One region of the Arthrobacter sp. BF1 genome, then DNA from elsewhere that is predicted to be linked to it. Evidence: riboswitches for the same ligand, from Rfam matches in the RefSeq annotation. Region 1 holds a riboswitch; each other region holds the start of a gene.
The links. Region 1 has a riboswitch for S-adenosylmethionine ahead of AC1MCD_RS18355 (DUF1737 domain-containing protein). Riboswitches for the same ligand answer to the same signal wherever they lie in the genome.
Positions count from the first base shown of each region.

Region 2: another riboswitch for S-adenosylmethionine. It lies ahead of metX (homoserine O-acetyltransferase MetX); the one in region 1 lies ahead of AC1MCD_RS18355 (DUF1737 domain-containing protein).
Region 3: another riboswitch for S-adenosylmethionine. It lies ahead of AC1MCD_RS12725 (aminotransferase class V-fold PLP-dependent enzyme); the one in region 1 lies ahead of AC1MCD_RS18355 (DUF1737 domain-containing protein).

Region 1 covers NZ_CM155271.1:3,897,003-3,904,750, forward strand. The annotation lists gene opgC (OpgC domain-containing protein) at 1-2,336, opposite strand, end outside; gene AC1MCD_RS18350 (hypothetical protein) at 2,455-2,949, opposite strand; SAM riboswitch class IV at 3,056-3,170, shown strand; gene AC1MCD_RS18355 (DUF1737 domain-containing protein) at 3,184-3,459, shown strand; gene AC1MCD_RS18360 (rhodanese-like domain-containing protein) at 3,456-3,866, shown strand; gene AC1MCD_RS18365 (O-succinylhomoserine sulfhydrylase) at 3,867-5,075, shown strand; gene AC1MCD_RS18370 (LysR family transcriptional regulator ArgP) at 5,116-6,018, opposite strand; gene AC1MCD_RS18375 (LysE/ArgO family amino acid transporter) at 6,088-6,711, shown strand; gene AC1MCD_RS18380 (glycoside hydrolase family 26 protein) at 6,725-7,681, opposite strand; gene AC1MCD_RS18385 (glutamate--cysteine ligase 2) at 7,685-7,748, opposite strand, start outside.
Region 2 covers NZ_CM155271.1:1,436,080-1,443,827, forward strand. The annotation lists gene AC1MCD_RS06720 (CPBP family intramembrane glutamic endopeptidase) at 1-695, shown strand, start outside; gene AC1MCD_RS06725 (VOC family protein) at 810-1,448, opposite strand; gene AC1MCD_RS06730 (bifunctional o-acetylhomoserine/o-acetylserine sulfhydrylase) at 1,654-3,015, shown strand; SAM riboswitch class IV at 3,099-3,213, shown strand; gene metX (homoserine O-acetyltransferase MetX) at 3,227-4,342, shown strand; gene AC1MCD_RS06740 (hypothetical protein) at 4,494-5,042, opposite strand; gene AC1MCD_RS06745 (DNA glycosylase AlkZ-like family protein) at 5,092-5,424, opposite strand; gene AC1MCD_RS06750 (DNA glycosylase AlkZ-like family protein) at 5,394-6,098, opposite strand; gene AC1MCD_RS06755 (SGNH/GDSL hydrolase family protein) at 6,165-7,013, opposite strand; gene AC1MCD_RS06760 (alpha/beta hydrolase) at 7,109-7,748, shown strand, end outside.
Region 3 covers NZ_CM155271.1:2,707,387-2,715,134, reverse strand. The annotation lists gene AC1MCD_RS12730 (MFS transporter) at 1-511, shown strand, start outside; gene AC1MCD_RS12725 (aminotransferase class V-fold PLP-dependent enzyme) at 534-1,964, opposite strand; SAM riboswitch class IV at 2,000-2,113, opposite strand; gene hisN (histidinol-phosphatase) at 2,270-3,082, opposite strand; gene rsgA (ribosome small subunit-dependent GTPase A) at 3,137-4,252, opposite strand; gene aroA (3-phosphoshikimate 1-carboxyvinyltransferase) at 4,236-5,627, opposite strand; gene AC1MCD_RS12705 (DoxX family protein) at 5,634-6,167, opposite strand; gene AC1MCD_RS12700 (sigma-70 family RNA polymerase sigma factor) at 6,490-7,320, shown strand; gene rsrA (mycothiol system anti-sigma-R factor) at 7,317-7,577, shown strand; gene AC1MCD_RS12690 (50S ribosomal protein bL37) at 7,715-7,748, opposite strand, start outside.

The DNA.
Region 1 (7,748 bases):
ACGTACAGTGTGGCCTGCCCCAGCGGAATCAGGAACCACCCCAGCGCGCGTTCCACCGGCTTCCAGTACGCGGTGAGGAACGCGTAGGAGGCCACCACCAGGACCAGGACGTTGAGCAGCCGGCCGGGATCCAGGTAGGTGCGGGCAAAGAAGGTATCGTACATGACCCGGTAGGCAGCGTCCGGGATGATGGCCAGGCGCAGGTCGAACCCGTTGGCCAGGTAGGGGTTGCACCAGGACAGGAACGCGAAAACGGCCGTCAGAACCGTGCACGCCGCCACCACCCAGTGATGCGCCGACAGCCAGGCAAGGATGCGGTGCCGGTGGAAGCCTGCCACCAGGCCGAGGACAAAAAGCACCTGCCACACGAGCAGCGGGAAGGAATCCTCAAACTGGGACGGCAGCAGCCTGAACCGGGTAACGGCGCCCACTGCGTAGAGGCCCAGCGTCGCGGCCAGAACCCACAACGCCTTGCCGCGGTTAAGCGCCGCGAGGATCAGCGGGCTGGCGAGCAGCAGCACCACGTAGAGGCCCATCACGTTGAACTGCCAGGGCCCGAACTGCAGGAGGATGATGGCGGGCAGGACCTGCGCGGGGACGGGGAACTGCAGGAGGGTTTCCATCCCGGCGTACAAATCGTAGGTACGGCCGACGGCGTTGTGCCCGGCACCGCCGGTTCCCTGGTCCACATACGTGGTCAGCGCGTCGGTCTGGAAGAACGGCAGCAGCGAGAGCAGGAAGACGCCCACCAGGACGGCCAGGGCTGTCACGTACAGCTTGCCCGCCCGCCGCGACGTCAGATCCAGCACCTTGCCGAAGTCGTCCTTGACCCGGGGGCCGTAGACCATCCCCACCACCAGGCCGGAGAACAGGACAAACAGTTCCGCGCCGGACACGAACCCCACGGCTTCCTGGGTGAGCAGCTGGAACAGCGATGTCATGCCCAGATGGTTGACCACCACAAACACAATGGCCAGACCGCGCAGGAGGTCCACGCGGGAATCCCGCTTGGACGGCAGGCCATAGCCCCAGCCGGCCACCGCGCCGACCCGCCGCGGCAGTTGCCACAGGGCAACCAGGAGGATGATCATGGCCGCGGCGACGCTCCAGGCCGCTGCCCCGGACAGGGAATTGGCGCGCGTGGCCTGCTGGCCCCCGCTGACAGCCGTCACCGGCCCGGTGGTGAGGCCGGCTTCGGCGAGCCTCTTGCCCGCTGCCCCGGCAATGCTGTCCTTGCCGGTCAGCCGCCAGTCAATGCTGACCACCCCGGTGTCCCGTGTGCTGGTCCGCTCGTCCCAGACGACGGCGGTGATCCGGGCGAACTCCGCCGAGGTGGCAACGTCCAGGGTTTGGTCCCACCAGGACGCCTTGATCTCAGCTTCCGCGGCGCCGCCAGCGGCTGGGCTGTAGAAGGCAGCCGTCTGGAGGAGCATCGGCTTATTCCGCCCGGCGGCGTAGGCAGCGTAGAAATCCTCATTGCCGGACCGGGCCAGCATTGCGGACAACTCGCCGTCAGCCGGGACGGTATTGACGGCCGCGTTGCCGCCGGTGTCGTCGTGGTAAGCCGTCAGCCCCACCCACTCCACGGCATCATCGCCCGGATAGTACGGTGCGTAGGCGGCATCGGACCTGTCCCAGCGCCCATCGCCGTTGGTGTCCAGCAGGGCGAAGCCCGCCGACCCCGCGGCCGGAGCATTCCGGTGCCGCCCAAACGGGTAGTCCCGCCCAAGGTAGGGCTGCCACACCATCACCGTGCCGGCGTCGTCCCTGGTTTTGAACTCTGCGGCGACGTTCCGGAACGCTGCCCTGTAGGCGTCCGGCTGCTGGCCCCACTCCACCCAGCTTGAGTTCATGTCCGGCGCGAAGCGGATCAGGATGGTGCCCTTGAACGAAGCCGACAGTTCCCCCACCTTGGCCGCGAAGGCTTCAGCGGCGGCCGCATCCACCTGGTCCAGCGCCCCGGCGGGCCGCACGGTGAGCATGGCGTGGGAACCCTGGCCGGCGGCCTGGCCCAGGTACTCGCGGATATCCTGTTCCTCGCCGGGCCGCACGGGCAGCGAGATCTCATGCCCCAGCAGTGCCGGTGCAGCACCAAGCCGCCCGGCAAAACCCTGGGCGGAGTCCTCGCCCCACTCCAGGACAGCCCCCAGCAGCGGCTTGCCCTTCGCCGGCTCAGGCTCGGCCGCGAGGACGGGCCCCGCAGGCAGAACTGCGAACAAGAGGAGCAGGGCCGCTAGGAGGGCGGCCGGAAGCAGGCCTCGGCATGCGCGGCTGACTGCCGGCGGCACGCTTCTGAATGCTGTCCGGACGCGACGTACTGCGGTGGCTGTTGGCATGCTGGTGTGGACCCTCCCCCAGGACGGCTTCGTGATGGCGGCCGGTGCCCCCGCGAAAACTCTATCTGTCTTCGCAGGTCAGCCCGGGCCCGGAGCAGTAAACGTGGCGCAGTCCGGGTCAGCCGGCCTGGATGACCAGCGGCAGCATGCGTTCGGCGCAGGCAACCAGGACCAGGGTCTGCGGCCCTAACGCCGCCCGGTTGTTGACTCCCGTGTCATCACACCAGTCCAGGTTGTACGGGTGGGCGGTGACCCCGGCTTTCCCGGGGGACATGCCTGCCGGGACGGTGAACACAAAAGTGAAGCCGCCGTCGTCGGTCATGGGTGCGAGCTCTTCCAGCACCCTGGTGCCGTAGGCATCCAGCAGTTCCACCTGGACCTGCGCGCCGTCGCCGTAGCGCGCGTCGCACTGTGTGTCCGGAGCGCTGACCGTCACCCGGCCGCCGGGTTTCGCTTCCGACGGCGTGACGGTGAATGTGGGCGGCATGCACGGCGGCGGTGCGAAGACGTTCCGGCAACTGCTGAGCCCCGCCATCATGAACGCCGCACACAGCACCACGGTGATGAGGCGTCGCCACGCCACAGTCAGAAGGTTCCCCCGCTCTTTCCCCATGGTCCGATTGTCGTGCCCGGTTGCCGGGCATGGAAGCACGTGTTGGTTACGGAACATGACGACGGTGGCCGTGCGGCAGGGCGGGCCGGGTGTTACGTTTTTGGGGAGTAATGAGAACCGGCGCCAAGCCCTGACTGGCCGGTCGGCAACCCTCCTATCGCGGCGGGGTGCCTCAGGTGAATACTCGGCATATCGACCCATTCGAGCTGCAAGCGTGAAAGAAGGAGATCCGTCGTGTCCGACGCACCTGTCCCTGAAGAAAAACTGTCCTACCGGCTCGTCACTGGCCCGGACGACCGCACTTTCTGTGAGCGGATTTCCACCGCCCTGGCCGAGGGCTATGTGCTGCACGGCAGCCCGGCCGCCACGTTCAACGGCACCGCCGTGATCGTTGCCCAGGCACTGATCCTGCCGGCGGCCATCGCCAGCGCGGATGCCGCCGTCGCCACCGCCGTGGACGACCTCGAATCCGCGGGCGACCTCGAGTTCGACGGCGAGGGCCACGCATGAGCTACGCCGGAGACCTCACGCCGCAGGAAGCGTGGACCAAGCTGGAGCAGGGCGCCATCCTGGTGGATGTCCGCACCGAAGGCGAATGGGCGCACATCGGCATCCCGGACACTAAGGCGACGGACAACGATCCCCTGTTCATTCCCTGGACGTTCCCGGGCGGCATCCCGAACCCGGACTTCATCACCGACCTCACCGAGCAGGCGCCGGAGGACAGCGGCACCGAACTGGTTTTCCTCTGCCGCTCGGGCCAGCGCTCCATCGCCGCGGCCACCGCAGCGACGCAGGCCGGGTTCACCTCCTACAACGTCCTGGAGGGCTTCGAAGGCGAGCCGGACCGGTACGGCGAGCGTACGGTCAACGGCTGGAAGAACCGCGGCCTGCCCACCAACCTGGGAAGCAAGTAAGTGACCTTTAACGAAGAAGCCGCCGGCTGGAGCCCCGACACCCAGGCGGTCCGCGGCGGGCTCGACCGCACGCAGTTCCAGGAAACCACGGAGCCCATCTTCCTGAACTCAGGCTTCGTCTACGAGTCGGCTGCCGCCGCCGAGCGCGCGTTCACGGGCGAGGACGAACGGTTTGTCTACTCCCGCTACGGCAACCCCACCGTGGCCACTTTCCAGGAACGTCTCCGCCTGCTCGAAGGCACCGAGGCGTGCTTCGCGACGGCGTCGGGCATGTCAGCGGTGTTCACCGCCCTGGGTGCCCTGCTGGCTGCCGGTGACCGGGTGGTTGCCGCGCGCTCGCTGTTCGGCTCCTGCTTTGTGATCCTGAACGAAATCCTTCCCCGCTGGGGTGTGGAGACGGTGTTTGTGGACGGCCCGGACCTGGACCAGTGGCGCGAAGCCTTGTCAAAGCCCACTACCGCCGTGTTTTTCGAATCGCCGTCCAACCCGATGCAGGAAATCGTGGACATCGCCGCGGTCAGCGAACTGGCGCACGCAGCCGGGGCCACAGTTGTGGTGGACAACGTCTTCGCCACTCCCCTGCTCCAACGCTGCGGCCAGTTCGGCGCGGACGTGATTGTGTACTCAGGGACCAAGCACATCGACGGCCAGGGCCGGGTGATGGGCGGGGCCATCCTGGGTACGGCCGAGTTCGTCAACGGCCCGGTCAAGCAGCTCATGCGGCACACCGGCCCGGCACTGTCCTCCTTCAACGCCTGGGTCCTCACCAAGGGACTTGAGACCATGGCCCTGCGCGTGAACCACTCGTCCGCATCCGCGCTGCGGCTCGCCGAATGGCTCGAACAGCAGCCGGCCGTCAGCTGGGTCAAGTACCCGCTGCTTCGATCGCATCCGCAGTACGAGCTCGCTGCCAAACAGATGAAGGCCGGCGGCACGGTCCTCACGCTGGAACTTGCAGCGAGCGGTGGACGGTCCGGCAAGGAAGCTGCCTTTGCGTTGCTGGACGCCCTGCGGATCATCGACATCTCCAACAACCTGGGCGATGCGAAGTCCCTCATCACCCATCCGGCCACCACCACCCACCGGGCCATGGGACCGGAAGGGCGTGCCGCGATCGGACTCAGCGAAGGCGTGGTGCGGCTGTCAGTTGGGCTCGAGGACGTGGACGACCTCATCGGCGACCTCGAACAGGCGCTGAAGCAGGTCTGACGCCGGCCAGGCTCCGGGTCCGGTCAAGGGTTCCCCGGGGTCAGAGCGCGGGCTGGCGGAGCTGGCTGGCCGCCGTCTGCCGCACCGCGGCGGTCAGCTGGTTGAGCACCGGGGAGTCGATCTTCCAGCGCTGCCAGTACAGGGCCACGTCCACCGGTTTTTTTGGTGCCATTTCCATGAGGTCCCCACTTCCGAGGTCGGCCAGGCAGTGCTGCTCAGGCAGGAGCCCCCACCCCAGTCCCAGCCGGATGGCCTGTGCGAACTCGGCCGACGACGGCACATAGTGGCGCGGCGCGGCCATGTCCGCGCCGGTCATCGTGCGGAAGAAACCGGCCTGCAGATCATCCTTGCGGTCAAAGTCCACCACCGGCGCCCGGCTGCCGGCAGTCAACTCAGGACCGTCCGGCCACCAGTGCCGCACATAGGCCCGGCTGGCCACCGCACGGTAACGCAGGGAGCCCAGCGGCTCTACGCTGCACCCCGGGACCGGCTCCGGGGTGGCGGTCACGGCTGCCATCACCGCGCCGGTGCGCAATTGCCGGGTGGAATGCTGTTCGTCCTCCCTGCGGATTTCAAAACAGGCGCCGAGGTCCGCCGGAAGGCTTGCCAGCGCCGGCAGGAACCAGGTGGACAGTGAGTCGGCATTCACCACCAGCGGGATGGGCGCCCCCAGCGTGCTGTGGCCACCGCCCAGCTCCTGGCGCGCGTCCCACTCCAGCTGCCTGACCTGCAGGGCGAACCGCAGGACCGCCTCGCCCGCGGTGGTCGGCCGGACGGGGCTGGTGCGCTGCAGCAGGATCTGGCCGGCTGCATCCTCCATTGCCTTCAGTCTCTGGGAAATGGCCGACGGCGTGACGTACAGGCTGCGGGCGGCCGCTTCCAGGGTGCCCTCCTCAACCACTGCGGCGAAGGTCCTGAGCTGCTCCAGCTGGAATGCCTTCATTAGCTTTCCTTAATAAGGCTTAGATTGTTTAGCTGGCGTAAGTATAGGCCGGGCCGTACGTTGAAACATATGGACTTCACAGAATTGCTCAACCCCGCAGCACTGGGCTTCGGCACGGGGCTCGCACTCATTGTGGCCATCGGCAGCCAGAATGCCTTTGTCCTCCGGCAGGGCATCCGGGGTGAGCACGTGGCCGCCGTCGTCCTCGTCTGCAGCGTCTCGGATGCGATCCTCATCGCCGCCGGCATCGCAGGAGTCGGGGCCCTGCTGCAGGCAAATCCGGTGATCGTGGACGTGGTCCGTTTTGCCGGAGCCGCGTTCCTGGTGGCGTACGGCGTGATGGCCGCGCGGCGGGCTATTCGTCCCGGAACCCTGACGGCGTCCGGGCGGCAGCCCGCCGTCGGCCTTGGCGCCGCGCTCAACACGGTACTCGCTTTGACCTGGCTCAACCCGCACGTCTACCTTGACACCGTCCTGCTGCTGGGGTCAGTGGCCAACCAGCAGGCGTTGGACTTGCGGTGGTGGTTCGGCGCCGGTGCGCTCGCAGCCAGCGTGGCGTGGTTCAGTGCGCTCGGCTTCGGCGCCCGCGTCCTGCGGCCCTTCTTTGCGCGGCCCTCCTCCTGGCGCATTCTCGACGGCCTCGTCGCGGCCGTGATGCTGACGTTGGGGATCCGGCTGGCCGTGGGTGGCTGAAGCTCGGCCCGAACTACCGGCGAGCGGCCAGCGCCGCCGCGATGGAAGAAGCTGAGGCGGTGCTGCTGCCGATCCGCCAGTCGGTCTCCTTGTTGAGGTTGAACCAGATGAAGCCGGATACGTCCGGCTGGCTCCGCAGGTAGGAAACCAAGGCCGCGTTCCAGTCCGGCTTGCTCCCGCCGGTCTCGGTGCTGGCAGTTTCGGTAATGATAATTGGCTTGCCAGGGGCGATCGTCCTCAGCTGAGCGAGGTGGGGCCCGAACAGGGAGGCAGGCATCTGCCAGGAACTCCAGGCCTGGGTGGTCCCCCAGTTGTAAGCGTCCAGGCCCACCGTATCCACGTAAGCGTTCCCGGGGTACAGCAGGGCAGGGTCTACGGATCCACCGCCGTTGGGGACCCACACCCAGTTGACGTTGGCGGCCCCTGCGGCGCGCACCAGGCTGTGCACGTGGCGCCAGGCGGCGACGTAATCGCCGGGCCGGTTCCCGTTGGTCGCCTCACACCACGGGTACCAGTCGCCGTTCATTTCGTGGGCGAACCGGAGCATCAGCGGCTTGCCCCAGGCGGCAAGGGCCGCTCCCCACTGTGCGATGTAGGGATCGAAGTCCCCTGCGGCGATCCGGGCCAGCGTATATGCCGGCTGCACCACCCCGTTCCCTGCGATCCATGGCTCCCACGTGACGAGCGGAGTGGCGCCACGGTTCACCACCGAGTCCAGTTCCCCCAAGGGCGCGGCCTGGCGGAAATCCTTGTAGGACAGCACGATGCCGGGAGCTTCCCCCACCAGCGTTGCGACGGCGTCGAGTTCCGTCCCCGCCGCTGCTCCCCCGGGGGTGGCGACGCCGAAGCGGAGGTACACCGCGCTGACCTGGGGAACGCCCGCCAAGATTGTGAAGGGGCGGGTCAAAGAGCTCTTACCGGCGCTCACGGTCAGGACAACCTGGCCCTGGGCCAGGAAGGGCCGGCTCAACAGTCAGACCTGGCGCACGCGGAGCAGATCGGGCGCCTCATCAACCTCGGGCTGCCCGGATGCACCG
Region 2 (7,748 bases), 1.8 Mb from region 1:
CAGTGGTTCAGTTGGTGGACAAGATGTCGCGGGCCCCGCTGGCAGAGGGGACTTCCACCCTGAACCAGTCGCGGAGTCCGCGCGAATACTTTGACCTTACGTACCAGCTGCTGGACATCGTCTTCGCCTTGGTGCCTGTGCTGCTGGTCATCTACTTCCTCACGGACCAGCGGCAGGCGGCCACGGGGAGCACCCGCGGCAGCTCGGCCTTCCAGAAACTCGGGTTCAACTTCGCGCGGCCCGGCCGCGACCTGCTGCAGGGCCTGGGCCTGGCGGCGCTCATCGGGATTCCGTCGCTGGGCCTCTACGCCGCGGGCCGTGCGCTGGGGATAACCACCGCCATCATTCCCAGCGCGCTCGACGCCCACTGGTGGACCATCCCCGTCCTGATTCTCTCCGCGCTGCGGCATGCCGTGGTGGAGGAGGTCATCGTGGTGGGCTACCTCCTGGACCGCTTCGGCAAGTTCGGTTGGAGCGTTCCCCTGGCGATTCTCACCAGTGCCCTCCTGCGAGGGAGCTACCACCTCTACCAGGGCTTCGGGCCGTTCATCGGCAACGTGGTGATGGGGCTGGTGTTCGCCTGGCTCTACACCAAAACGAAGCGGGTGATGCCGCTGGTGGTTGCCCATGCGCTGCTGGACATTGTCGCGTTTGTGGGCTTCAGCCTCTTCGGCCGGGCCGTGGGCCTGGGCTGAAAAGTGATTCGGCCGCCATCAGCGGGTGGCGGCGCTGGCACCCGCTGATGGCGGCCGAAGATATGGTCCGGGCGGCACTGCCCGGGAGACCGGAAGCCGGTCAGGACGGAACGACTAGATGGTGACTGCGCCTGTGGCTGTTTCGAAGGTCACGGACAGGATGCCCGGGGTGCCCTTGGGCGCGACCCACTCAACAGCCACGTCCTCAAGCGGCTTCTCCACTGGTTCCCCGAGCCACTCGGTCACGCGCTCGGCAGAGCCTGCGATGGTCAGGCAACTCATCTTGACGTTGCTTTCGTAGGCGTTGGACGGGTGGAGGGCGGGGTCGCCTTCCCACTTGAGCATGTAAGGAACCTGCGGGTCCGCGATCAGGCCGAGGATGCCGATCTGCTTCCAGATCAGTTCGCGGCCGTCAGGGAACTTGCGGTTACCGTTGACGGCGGCGCGGCCCAGGCGGTCTTCGAACGGTGCGAGGTCGTCCACTTCGACGCACCAGCCCATCCAGCCGCCGCCGGCTTCGGAGCGGGCCCGGACAGCCTGCCCAAAGGGAGCCTTGTCCGAGGCCGGGTGGTTCAGCACCTCCACAACTTCCAGGTACTTGTGGCCGGCGAGGGGAATGATCATGTTCCGGGTTCCGAAACGGGGATGCACTCCACCCTTCACGGCTTCAACGCCGAGGGCAGACGAAATACGTTCGGTGGTGGCAGCGAGGCCATCTTGTTCACAGGCGTAAGAGACGTGATCCATGCGCATGCCATCATCTTGGCACTTTGTGATGCCCCTCTCAGCTAAGGGTACCCTTATCGTGTTTTTTGTTTCGTTCCCGGAGAGGAATTGTGCCCCCCCGGCGCCGAATTCCCTCTACCGACCACCTTCGTCACAATCCTGTTACCGGTCAGGCAGCCTTCCTAGACTGAACGCACACGTGCAGTGCCACACCTCGTCAAAGGAGTCCTGAATGTCGAACGGATGGTCTTTCGAAACCCGCCAGATCCACGCTGGACAGGAGCCGGACAGTGCCACCGGTGCCCGCGCCCTGCCGATCTATCAGACGACGTCGTTCGTCTTCCCCAGCGCGGAAAGCGCCGCCAACCGGTTCGCCCTCGCGGAACTCGCGCCGATCTATACGCGCATCGGCAACCCCACGCAGGACGCCGTGGAACAGCGGATCGCCAGCCTGGAGGGCGGCCTGGGAGCCCTGCTGCTGAGTTCCGGACAGGCAGCGGAAACCTTTGCCATCCTGAACATCGCCGAAGCCGGGGACCATGTGGTGGCCAGCCCGAGCCTCTACGGCGGCACCTATAACCTGCTGGCGCACACGCTGAAGAAGTTCGGTATCTCCGTCACGTTTGTGGGGGACCCGGACAACCTGGACCAGTGGCGGGACGCCGTCCAGCCCAATACCAAGCTCTTCTTCGCCGAGGTGGTCTCCAATCCGCGCCAGGACGTGCTGGACATTGAAGGCGTGTCGCAGGCCGCGCACGACGCCGGTGTGCCGCTGATTGTGGACAACACCCTGTCCACGCCCTACCTGATCCGGCCGCTCGAATGGGGCGCGGACATTGTGGTCCACTCCGCCACCAAGTACCTGGGCGGTCACGGCTCGGCCATCGCCGGCGTGATCGTGGATTCGGGCAATTTCGACTTCGGCAAGGACCCTGAGCGGTTCCCCGGCTTCAACACCCCGGATCCGACGTACAACGGCCTTGTCTACGCCCGCGATCTTGGGGCGGACGGAGCACTCGGCGCCAACCTGTCCTACATTCTGAAGGCCCGCGTCCAGCTGCTTCGCGATCTGGGCTCCGCAGTGTCCCCGTTCAATGCCTTCCTGATTGCCCAGGGGCTGGAGACGCTGAGCCTTCGGGTGGAACGGCACGTGGCGAACGCCGTCGAAGTGGCGCGCTGGCTTGAGGCGCGCGACGACGTCGAATCGGTCGCCTACGCGGGCCTGCCGTCCAGCCCGTGGTACCAGCGGGGACTCAAGTACGGGCCCAAGGGCACCGGCGCGGTAGTCGGCTTCAACCTGGCCGGCGGCGCGGAGGCAGGCAAGCGCTTCGTGGACGCCCTGGAACTCCATTCCCACGTGGCCAACATCGGGGACGTCCGGTCGCTGGTCATCCACCCGGCCTCCACAACGCACAGCCAGCTCTCGGCCGAGCAGCAGGCCATTGCCGGCGTAACGCCGGGGCTGGTCCGACTTTCCGTGGGCATCGAGCACATCAATGACATCATCGCCGACCTCGAAGCCGGCTTCCGGGCAGCCAAAAGCGCCGAAGGGGCCGCCGGAACGGGGCAGGACACAGCGGGCAGCCAGCAGTAAGCCGCTTCACGGGTCAATTCCGTGAAGTCATAACCGGTCACACGCTTAGCCAGAAGCCGGGGCTGTTTCGTACACTCGAACCAGGTCATGAGTGCCAGCGACAGCCCCGGCTTGCTGGCCGGCAACCCTCTTCCGTGGTGGGGTGCCCCGGGTGAGGACCTGGCCAGCCGGTCAATTGACGGCGGGCAAGCGCGTAGAAGAGGTCCTTTCCATGACGATCACCATCTCCCGAACGGCAGCTCCCGGAAACGGCGTGGTCCGCTATGCCACCATCGGTGGCCTGGAACTCGAAGCCGGCGGTTACCTGCCGGACGTCACCCTGGCGTATGAAACGTGGGGAACCCTGAACGCGGACGGCACCAACGCCGTCCTGATTGAGCACGCCCTGACCGGCAGCACACACGTGACGCGCGGCGACAGTGACGAGCCCGGCTGGTGGGAGCAGCTGGCCGGACCCGGGGCGCCAGTGGACACGGACCGCTTCTTTGTGGTTTCCATCAACATTGTGGGCGGCTGCTACGGCTCCACCGGCCCGTCGTCGGAAGCCCCGGACGGAAAGCCCTGGGGGTCCCGGTTTCCGCTGGTCACCCTGCGCGACACAACGGCGGCCGAGGCCCGGCTGGCGGACCAGTTGGGCATCCACAGCTGGTTTGCAGTGCTGGGCGGTTCAATGGGAGGGGCCCGCGCCCTGGAATGGGCGGTCACCTTTCCGGAGCGGGTGCAGCGCTGCGCCGTCATCTCCGTGGGGGCCGCGAGCACGGCAGAACAAATCGCCTTCGCCCAAGCGCAGACTCTCGCCATCCGCCAGGACACCAACTTCAACGACGGCGACTATTACGGCGGACCGCTGCCCGAGGACGGCCTCGCCCTCGCCAGGCGCATTGCGCACATCACGTACCGCTCCGCGGCGGAATTCGACGGCCGGTTCGGACGCTCGGCGCAGGTCCCGGAATCGCCGTTCAAGGCTGCGGCGCTGGGGGAGCGCGGCCGCTACCAGGTGGAAAGCTACCTGGACCACCAAGGCAAGAAGCTGGTGAGCAGGTTCGACGCGAACAGTTACATCGCGATTACCGATGCTTTGATGAGCCACGATGTCACGCGCGGGCGGGGCTCCCTTGACGAGGCACTCGGCCGCGCCACCGCCAGGTTCTTTGTGGCCGCCGTGGACAGCGACCGGCTCTACTTCCCGTCCCAGTCCCGCGAACTGGCTGACGCCCTGCCCGGCGACGTTGATGTGCACGTCATCGAGGCCCCGATCGGCCACGACGGTTTCCTGACCGAGATCGGCCAGCTCAGCAGCCAACTGCGGAGCACATTCCTGGTCTAGCGCGGACGCACCCGTGGTGGCCCGGCTTGTTCCTGGCCCTGTGATCTTGGCCTGAGTGTTCCTGGCCCGGGTATTCCGGGTCGATATAAGGCTCTGCGTCTAAGACGTCGATCTGCGTCTAGCGGGTCTGCAGAGGTTCAGGCGTGACCCTTCAGCCGTTCATGATGTCCGAGCGGCGTTTCATGTATTCCTCCATGGCCAGCTCGCCATTACTGTACTGCTGGTCCAGTTCGGCGAGCTTCCGGGCGCGGTAGCCCTGCGGGGCCGACGGCGGCGGAGGAGTTGCCGGGGCAGAAGGCTTCGGTGCTTCTTCCCGCTGCCCTGGCTGGCCATATTGCCCCGGCTGGCCAAACTGCTGCGGCTGTCCGTCATTCTGGGGCTGCCCGTACTGCGGGAATTGCTGGCCGGGGAACTGCTGATTCGCTGGCGGGATGGGCTGCATGGGCGGCAGCGGCTCGCCCGGCGGGAGTGGCTGCGGGCTCATGATCTCTCGGTAGCCGCCGCTCATGTAATCCTGCTGCGTGTAGCCGTCGCGGGGCTGCTGGTTCTGCGGCCCGGGAAACTGACCAGGATACTGGCCGGGGTAGCCTCCGGAGAAGCCCTGCCCCTGGTTCCGTTTATTGACAGACTTCCGGTACATCCGCATCGCCATCGGTATCACGAACGACAGGATGATGATCCAGAAAAACAAGCTGTTCACGGTGTAGTGCCTCTCATATATGTCTCTCCAGCTTATGCCCCGGGGCGGTCTAAGTCGTCGAACCCACCCAGACCGCCGGGATACCCAGGAAGGCCCCGTACCGGGACACGGCACGTTGAACCGCGTGCTCCACGGCCTTGCCACGCAGTGAGGCCGGATCCGAAGAACCGAACAGGCGGATGTCCAGCTCGCAGCGGCCCGGAAACAGGGTGTGCCGCCAGGAGCCTTCCATCCGCCCGTCCAGCAGCACAACGTGCATCGGCACGCCGCCCAAGGGTAACGCCGGGGCACTGCCGCCCAAATAGTGGCGCGTCGCGGAATAGCCCATTACGTACTCGTCGTAGCACTGGATCAGGTCGATCCGGGGAACGGCGTCGGCCAATCCGCCGTCGCGCTTGGTAACGCCGGTGGCAGCAGTGCCGCCGGTAGCAGCAACGCCCCGGAAGCAAACGTGCCGCCTGTAGCAGCCGCGCCGCCGTCCTTGCCCGCCTGGAAATAATGTTCGACGCCCTCCATCGCCACCGTCTCCAACACCGCCGGAGCGGAGTCCAGAACCCGCGCGAGGCCGTGACGGACATCGGTCATCGTGAGCCCGGACCAGTCTGCGCAGTCCTTGACCGTGGCTGGACCCCGGCTCGTGAAGTACCGCCTGACCAGCTCGCCGAGGGCTTCGTCCCGGTCAAAAAGTCCGACGGGTCCGGCCGGTACACGCTCATCAAAAAGGGCGTACGTCTGTTTCAACGCGCCGCCGGGACTGCGCACGGGCGATCCGCTGGCCAACACGCCGCTGATCTCGGCGTGCATGATCAGGTATGCCAGTCCCAGGCCGGTCGCAGCGAACCCGGCACGCCGCAAAGTACTCCGCCAACTGTTCCCGGGTGAGGTGCCGCCCGCCCTGGACGGCTTCGGCCAGGACCCGTCCGCTTCGGCCGGCAGCGGCCGCGTCCATTCCGGTACGGCGAGGAGGTGCCGGACGGCGTCGTCGGGGGACTGCGCCCCGGAACCTCGCAGTAGCTGGGCGTTGAGCCGGCGATGCACCACCTCGTCCTGTTCCATGGCGGGCTGCGTTTCCCTCCCGGACTCCCTATCGGCGTCCTTTACTACAGGCGCTCGCGCCCGCGGCTAGTGGCGGGCTTCCGTGGTGCCCAGGGGACCTTCACCGGAACCCAAGGGGACCCCCGGGCCGAAGACGGGCCCCGGCGTCGGGCGCTTTGCCGTAATGCCGTCACCGGAGGAGCGGTTACGCAGCCGCCGCACCACCCACGGGACGAAGTATTCGCGGGCCCACACGAGGTCGCCGCTGCGTGCTTCGCGCCAGGTCCGCGGCGGCAAAGGCTTCGGCATGCTGGGTTCGAGGGTGTGCCTCACGTTGAGCGAATCGAGCACCATTGCCGCGATGGTGTGGTGGCCGAGAGGGGAGAAGTGGAGCCGGTCCACGTCCCACATCTGTGGATCGTTGAGCTGTTTAAGCGACCACATGTCCGCGATGACGGCGTCGTGGCGGGCGGCTACGGTGCGGAGGTTCTCGTTGTAGATGGCCACCTTGCTGCGGATCCGGCCCAGGACCGAGGACCCTGTGTCCGGTCCGTTGAACAGCACCACCGTGGCGCCGCCCATCGAAAGGATCTGGACCACCGAATCGAGCTTTTCAGCGAGGGCATCCGGGTCACCGCCCGGCCGGATGAGGTCGTTGCCGCCGGCGGAAAGGGTGACCAGATCCGGTTTGAGTGCCAGGCACGCGGCGAGCTGCTGGTCCACGATCTGCTGCAGGAGCCTTCCGCGGACAGCGAGGTTGGCGTAGGCGAAATCATCCTGCCCGCGGCCCAGTTCCTCGGCCACCCGGTCCGCCCAGCCTCGGAACCCGCCAGGGCTTGAAGGTTCCGGGTCACCGATGCCTTCAGTGAAGGAGTCGCCCATGGCCACGTAGCGGCTCCAGGGGTGGGCTTGGGTAGCCGTGGGGTGGTTCTGCATGGCTCTTGCGTCAGTCACGGTCCTATCCTGCCCTTTCGTTCTCAAGCTACGCCACCGTAGGTAGTTACCGCTGGGTAACTGTAAGAATGGAAACCATGACTGACGCCGAAGTATTTCCTGCCCCTGTTGTTATGTGGTCCCGTCCCGAGGACCAGCGCTCCGGCCGGCCGCTGCTCGTGCTGCTCCATGGCTACGGGGCCAACGAACACGACCTCCTGAGCCTCGCCGACATGCTGCCCCAGGACTTCGTTGTTGCCTCGGTCAGGGCGCCACTCGCTACAGGTCCGGGATTTATGTGGTTCCCGCTCACGGCATCTGTCGACTACTCGCTGGACGCCGTCAAGAAAGCGGCCGACTACATGCAGGACTGGATCGACACCGTCAAAGCCAATCATTCCTCGGTCACACTGCTCGGCTTTTCCATGGGAATGGCCATGGCCACCACACTGCTTCGGTACCGTCCCGCGGACTACGCAGCCGTCGTCGGGCTTTCCGGTTTTGTCATTGATGCCGACGGCGATCCGGCCTTCAAGGACAGCGAGCTGGACGGATCCGTGCCGCTCTTTTGGGGCCGCGACCAGCAGGACCCTGTCATCACCCCGGACAAGATCGACTACACCATGGGCTGGGTGCGGGGGCACGTCAAACTGACCAAGGTCCTCTACACGGGCATGTGGCACGGCATCAACCAGCAGGAGATCGGGCACGTCTCCGAGTTCCTGACGCACGAGGTGC
Region 3 (7,748 bases), 1.2 Mb from region 1:
TTACTCGGCGACACTCGCCGCCCTCGCCCTGTTGCCCGTCAGCCTGCTGAGCATTTGCCTGTCATCGTGGTTCGGTTCACTCGCCGGCCGATACGGCCCGCGCTGGTTCATGGCCCTGGGCCCGGCCGGTGCCGGCCTCGGCTACTTCCTGATGGTGTCGTCGCAAATACCCGTCAATTACTGGAATCAGCTGCTGCCGGGAATCGTCCTCTTCGGGGCGGGGCTCTCGGCAACAGTTGCACCGCTGACCGCGGCGATACTGGGCTCGATCTCTGAGCAGCAGTCCGGCATCGGCTCGGCCGTAAACAACGCGGTTGCCAGGGTAGCGGGTCTGGTTGGCATCGCCTTCGTCGGACTCATCGCCGGGAAGCAGCTTAACCTGGACGGATTCCATCGGGTGCTGATCGCCACCGGCGTCCTCCTGGTCATCGGTGGCGCAGTCTCAGCATTGGGCATCAGAAACCCGGCCCGGATCGTGAAGCCCACAGATAGCGCCACCGCCCAGACCTAGCCGGCGAGGTCAGCCAGCGAGGTCAGTCGTCGAGGCAGGGAGCCGCGCCGGCAGTGCCTGGCGTGTTCGGGGCCCAGTGCGGGTAGGTGCGGGTGTCCTTTGCGGGCACCCAGCGGCCTGAATCAACCACGTAGTCCCAGCCGAGGCCCGTGCGGCGCAGCTGTTCGAGGCCGGTGAGCAGCCGTTCGGCGTCCTCCAGCCGGGAACCCACCCCGAAGCTGGCCCGCAGCGAACCGGAAGGGAGGCCGAGGCGTTTCAGCAGCGGGTGGGCGCAGAAGCGGCCGTCCCGCAGGCCAACGCCATGTTCTGCCGAAAGATAAGCGGCAACCAGTCCAGCGTCATAACCGGCCACCGAGAAGTTCACTACTCCGATGGTGCCGGTGCCGGGATCGGTGTCGGAGAAGATCTGGTGGACCGTCACGCCGTCGATCTTCTGCAGCCCTGCCACCAGGTAGGACCTGATGGCAGCCTCATGGGCGTGCCAGCGTTCCTGGTCCAATGACGCGATGACCTGGGTGGCGCGGGCCAGCGTGGCTGCACCCAGGACATTGGGGGAGCCGCCCTCGTGGCGGGCCGGGCCGGTGGCCCAGCTGACGCCGTCGAGCTTTGCCTCACGGACGGCGCCGCCGCCCGCCAGGTGCGGGGTGCCGGCGTCGAGCCAGTCCGTGCGCCCCACCAGGACACCGGCGCCGAACGGTGCGTAGAGCTTGTGTCCGGAGAAGGCCAGGTAGTCGACGTCGTCGGTGCTGATATTGATGCGCCGGTGCGGTGCGAGCTGGGCGGCGTCCACCACGATGCGGGCTCCGTACTCGTGGGCCAGCGCGGCGAGGGCGCGGATGGGGAGGATCTCGCCGGTCACGTTGGAGGCTCCGGTGACAGCCAGCAGGCTGACCTGGCCCTGCTGAAGTTCGGCGCGCAGGGCTGCGATGGTTCCGGCGATGGTGGGAGCGGCCACCACGCTGCGGTGCGGCACGCCCTGCCACGGCAGAAGATTGGCGTGGTGCTCGATGTCCAGGTACAGGACGTCGCCGGTGGCCTGGCCGTCCCCGTGCGGCAGGCAACCCGCCAGCAGGTTCAGCGAGTCGGTGGTGTTCCGCGTGAAAATGACGGAGTCATCCGGCCGGCCGCCCACGAAGTCCCGCACAATGTTCCGGGCGTTTTCGTAGACGGACGTGCTGATCTGTGACGCGTAGCCCGCACCGCGGTGGACGCTGGCGTAGTACGGCAGGATCTCATTGAGGTAGGCCGAGACAACGGAGAGGGCGGGGGCCGAAGCGCCGTAGTCGAGGTTGGCGTAGCGGATGTGGCCGCCCTGGATCAGCGGAGCCTGGATTTCAGCGCCGGTGACGGCGGACAGCGGTCGTCCGGCAACGGCAGCAAGTTCGCCGGTAAGTGCTGCGCTGTCTGCGGCGGCGGTGTTCTGAACGACGGGGGAGACGGTGGCAGTTGTCACGGAGACCTCACTTTAAAAGGACCCCCGGTACCGGGAATCCGCGCTTGCCGTGTCCATTGAGGACCGGCCTGGTCGTCACCCGGGGCACCCCACCGCGAATGGAGGGTTGCCGGCCAGCAAACCGGGGTTTAGCGCTGGCACTCGTGACCTGTTAAAGAGAGTAGGACATCTCCGCGGCAGCGGAAAAGCCCGGCGGAATGTTAAGACGTTTGTTACGGCTGTTTGATCATCCGCCGATTTGTCGAAGAAACGACGGCGGGCACCCCTTGCGCGGAGGCCCCGCCGTCGATCATTCGGGGATCAGGTTAAAGCAGATCGTCCAGATCCGGGTTCAGACGTTTGAGCACCTCGGAGTGCAGGATGGAGTTGGTGGCCAGCGCGTTGCCGCCGAACGGCCCGTCCTGGCCTTCCAGCGATGTAAAACGCCCGCCGGCCTCGACCACGATGGGGACGAGGGCAGCCATGTCGTAAAGGTTCAGTTCCGGCTCGCAGGCGATGTCGACGGAGCCTTCGGCCACCATGCAGTAGGACCAGAAGTCACCGTAGGCCCGGGTGCGCCAAACGTCCTCGGTCAGGCCCAGGAACTCATCCAGGTTGCCGCGTTCCTTCCAGCCGCCCAGGCTGGAATAGGACAGGGACGCATCGGCAAGGTTGGACACATTCGACACCCTGAGCCGGGTTGCTGCCGCGAGGGACTTGCCCATGTAGGCGCCGGCGCCCTTTGCGGCCCACCAGCGTTTGCCCAAGGCGGGCGCGCTGACCACACCCACCACTGGTTCGCCCTCGTCCACCAGTGCGATCAGGGTGGCCCAGACCGGGACGCCGCGGACAAAGTTCTTGGTGCCGTCGATCGGATCAATGATCCAGCGCCGGGAGCCGTGCCCGGAGCTGCCGAATTCCTCGCCGAGGACCGCGTCCCGGGGACGCGAGCGGGACAGTTGGCCGCGGATGGCCTCTTCGGCCGACTTGTCCGCATCCGTGACAGGCGTCAGGTCAGGCTTGGTCTCGATGTGCAGGTCCAGCGCCTTGAAGCGGCTCATGGTCTGGTCATCCACGGAATCGGCCAGCACATGGGCCAGGCGCAGGTCATCGTTGTAGCTCGAAGCGGGTTGGATCATGCTTCCAAACTACCGTCTAACGGCCGCAGGGTTGGGGACCTCGGCTTCCGGGCGCTAGCTGATGCTGCCCAGTTCCTTGGTTTCCTGACCCTCCAGCCGCGGGTCGGTGCCCAGCAGCCGCCGCAGCGAGGTGAGCCGGGCCGGCCCGGTGGGGCCGGCGTGCCCCTCGGCCACCCACGTGTCCAGCCCGCAATTGACGGCGGCTGCATTGTGTTTGCAGCCCCGTTCGCAGGCGTCCGTGCCCGGTTCCAAGTCCGGGAAGGACCGCAGGATCCGGTCCGGGTCCACGTGGGCCAAACCGAACGAACGGATGCCTGGGGTGTCAATGATCCAGCTTCCGGTCGGTGCGCCTGCGAGTTTCAGGGCAAGGGCCGACGACGATGTATGGCGGCCGCGGCCCGTCACAGCGTTCACGCCACCGGTAGCCCTTTCGGCGCCCGTGAGTGCGTTGACCATGGTGGACTTGCCCACGCCGGAATGCCCCAGCATCACCGTGACTTTGCCGTCGAGGTAGGCGCGGAGCTGCGACACAGCGTCAATGTCCAGCCGGGCCGAAAGGCCGTCGTCGGAGCGCGCATCGATGCCGGAGGCGGCGGAATCCGCTGTCCGGCTGATGATGACCGGAAAGTCCAGGTGCTCGTAGTTGGACAACAGTTCCGCCGGATCCTTGACGTCCGCCTTGGTGATGAGCAGCAGCGGTTCAATGCCGGCGTCGTACGCCGCCACCAGCGCGCGGTCGATGAATCCGGTGCGTGGCTCCGGATTGGCGGCGGCCACCACCACAACCAGCTGATCGGCGTTGGCCACCACAGCACGCTCGATGGGGTCCGTGTCATCGGCGCTGCGGCGCAGCAGGGTGCGGCGGTCCTGAATGCGTACCAGGCGCGCCAGGGTGTCGGGATCCCCGGAGACGTCTCCGACGAGGGACACGAAATCGCCGGCCACCACGGGGGAGCGGCGCAGTTCACGGGCTCGCGCGGCGATGATGATCCGCTCGTCGCCCGAGTCCTCGCCCACGACGGCGGTGTAGCGGCCCCGGTCCACCGTGATGATCCGGCCCGTCACGGCGTCGTCGTGGCTGGGACGGTCCTTGGTGCGGGGCCGCGAGCCTTTTTTGCTGGGCCGGATCCGGACGTCGGACTCGTCCCACGAATCAGTGCTGCGGGCCACCGCTGGAACCTTCCGTCCCGTCAGCGGGACCTGCGCCTTGGGCCACCATGTCCGCCCACATCTGCGGAAACTCCGGCATGGTTTTGGCGGTGGTCCCGATGTCCTGCACTTCAATTCCCGGTACAGCCAAGCCCAGGATGGCCCCGGCTGTGGCCATCCTGTGGTCCGCGTAGCTGTGCACGACGCCGGCATGCAACGTGGCCGGTCGGATCACCAGGCCGTCGGTGGTCTCCTCGGCGTCACCGCCGAGGCGGTTAATTTCGGTGACCAGCGCTGCCAGCCGGTCAGTTTCGTGGCCGCGCAGGTGGGCGATGCCGGTCAGCCGGGACGGACCACTGGCCAGCGCGCAAAGCGCTGCCACGGTGGGGGCGAGCTCGCTGGTTTCATCAAATTCGGCGCCCTTGATCTCGGCGCCGCCGGTGACGGTCAGGACGCCGTTAACCAAGCTGACGTCGGCGCCCATGGCTGCGAGGATGGTGCGCCACTGGTCGCCCACCTGGGTGGTTTCGGCCGGCCAGTTCGGGATCGTCACTGTCCCGCCGGAGGCCAGGGCCGCGGCCAGGAAAGGGCCTGCGTTGGAGAGGTCCTGTTCGATGCGCTGGTCAAAGGCGCGGATGGGGCCCGGGGCCACCACCCAGTGGTTTGGCGTGGAATCGTCCACGGAAACCCCGGCGCCGCGGAGTACAGCCACCGTCATGTTGATGTGGTCCAGGCTGGGCACCGGTTTGCCCACGTGCTCCAGGTGGAGTCCCTCGGTAAACCGCGCCCCCACCAGCAGGAGGGCCGAAACAAACTGGGATGACCCGCTGGCATCGATGACAAGGTGACCGCCGCGGACTTCGCCGGTGCCTTCAACGGTGAACGGCAGCGCAGAGGGGGTTCCGCCGTCGTCCGTTGTCAGGACCACGCCGAGCGCCTGAATCGCCTCGATGATGGCGCCCATCGGGCGCTTCCGGGCGTGGGGGTCGCCGTCGAAAACGCTGGCACCCTTCCGCAGCGCCGCCAGCGGCGGCACAAAACGCATTACCGTTCCCGCCAGGCCACAATCGATATGCGTGCGTGACGACGCCGCCTCCTGGCCTAGCGGCGTAACCTCAAGGTCGGGCCCGTAAGCGCCGTCGCCCGGTACCTCCGTGACGGTGGCTCCCAATTGGCGGAGCGCATCGATCATCAGGGCCGAGTCGCGGGAATGCAGGGGTGCCCGCAGTCGGGAAGGGCCATCAGCCAGCGCGGCCAGCACCAGGAACCTGTTGGTCAGCGATTTCGAACCCGGCACCGTGACGGTGGCGTTGATGGGACGGCTGGCAAACGGGGCAGGCCAGTTCGGGATGAGGTTGTCGGAATCGAGGGATGCTGGCGGGGTGCAACCGGTCATTCGGCCTTATGCCCCCGTTGCGTGCACGGCGCGGCGCACTGCTTTGTCCGCCTCGTGGAGCTTCTTGCCCGTGGTCTTTCGGGCCTCCGCAGCAGTCTTCCGGGCATCAGCAGCAATGTGCTCGGCACGCCAGGCGAGTCCGGGCTTGCCGGCGGTGTCCACCGAGGCCAGCAGGGCGCCACCGCTGAGGGAAACGTTTTTCAGCAGCTGGTTTCGGCGGGCTTCGCGGCCTGCCTTGGTGCTGATGTCAGCGCTGCGCCACTCCACGAAAGTGTTCAGGAGCGAAATGACTGTCAGCACGGTGGCAGAAAGGCGGCTGAACTTGCCCAGCCCAAACAGCACGCCGGCCCCCACCTGGGTCCCGCCGATCACCCGCGCCAGCATCTTCTCGTCAGCCTGGAACGGCAGCGACGCGGCGGCCTTCTGCAGGAGCGGAGAGAGCTGCTGCGCGGTGTCATCGGCGTTCTTCAGCTTGTCCAGTCCGGCGAGAACGAAACTGGAGGCCAGCATGGGCCGGGCAAGGGTGCGGACAAAGGACATGAATTTCCTCCTGGCTGGACGAACCGCGTCGAATGCGGCGAAGTCCGTTCTAGTCTTGCACTTTTGAGGAATATTTGCCCGCCAACCGCCGTTATGGATTTTGGGTCCGCCGAACACCGGCGGCAGTCGGTTTAGCTGGCCAGATACGTTGCCGGGAGCGCTGGCCTATCTCAAGTTGGCTTGGAAGAGAACGGAGTGGCCCTTGAGGTTGCTGAAAGACGGGCTGGAGACATCCGGTCCCCTCATACTGCAGGCTTTGGAATCAGATCCTCCGGAGTACGGCACGCCGCGCGCCAAGGCTGTCACAGTAGACTTGGGCGCAATGAGTACCGTGGATCCGGCCGTAGAGGCCATGTATGGGGCCCCGCAAAGCGGCGCCAAAACCAGCGGCGACGCCCAGTCCGGTTTGCCCGGGGCTGTGGCCGAAACGCCTGCGGCTGGGGCGGCAGCGCCTGTACCTGAAACGGCAGCGCCTCCGAAAGCCGAGCCGGAAGCAGGTGAAGCCGGTTCGGACGAACAGGCTGTGGACGTAGGCACCGAGTCCACCGAAGAACGCCGCATCCGTTTCGAGCGTGACGCCATGCAGTACGTCGATCAGCTCTACTCCGCCGCCATGCGCATGGCCAGGAATCCCGCGGATGCCGAGGATTTGGTGCAGGAGGCCTACACCAAGGCGTTTTCCGCATTCCACCAGTACAAGCCCGGTACTAACCTCAAGGCCTGGCTATACCGGATCCTGACCAATACGTACATCAATCTGTACCGGAAACGGCAGCGCGAGCCGTTGCAGTCCAATTCGGACACCATCGAGGACTGGCAGCTGGCCAGGGCGGAGTCGCACACCTCCCGCGGCCTGCGGTCGGCTGAGGCTGAGGCTCTTGACCATCTGCCGGACTCCGACGTTAAGCGGGCATTGCAGTCCATCCCCGAGGAGTTCCGCCTGGCGGTGTACTTCGCCGACGTCGAGGGCTTCGCGTATAAGGAAATTTCGGACATCATGAACACGCCAATCGGCACCGTGATGTCCCGGCTCCACCGCGGCCGGAAAATGTTGCGGGACCTGCTGGCGGACTATGCCGCCGATCGAGGATTCAAAGGCGCCGTCGAGTCACAGGAAGCGGCCGCGAGTACACAACAGGAGAACAAGAAATGAGCGACTGCCAAGGATTGGGCGACTGCGATGACACGCGGATGCAACGCATCTACGAGTACCTCGACGGAGCCTTGACCCGCGAGGACATTACCGAAATCAAGCACCATCTTGATGACTGTCCTGAATGCACCGAGCAGTATGACCTGGAGTGCGTGATCCGCAACATGGTCAAGCGCTCCTGCACCGAGGCTGCGCCGGAAAACCTGAAGAACGCCATCCTGGACCGGATCCACGCCATCCGCCCGGTGGACGCCTGACACCGCAGCCAGTGGGCAGCCGCGGCTGCCTGAAGCCGCGGTGGCCTGAGCAGCATTAGCAGTCGCAAAGACGAAAGACCCCGGAAGCCAGGTGGCTACCGGGGTCTTTCGCTTAAACCGTTACTCCAAGCATTGGCTTAGGTGTTGGGGCGCTTCCCGTGGTTCGCGCCG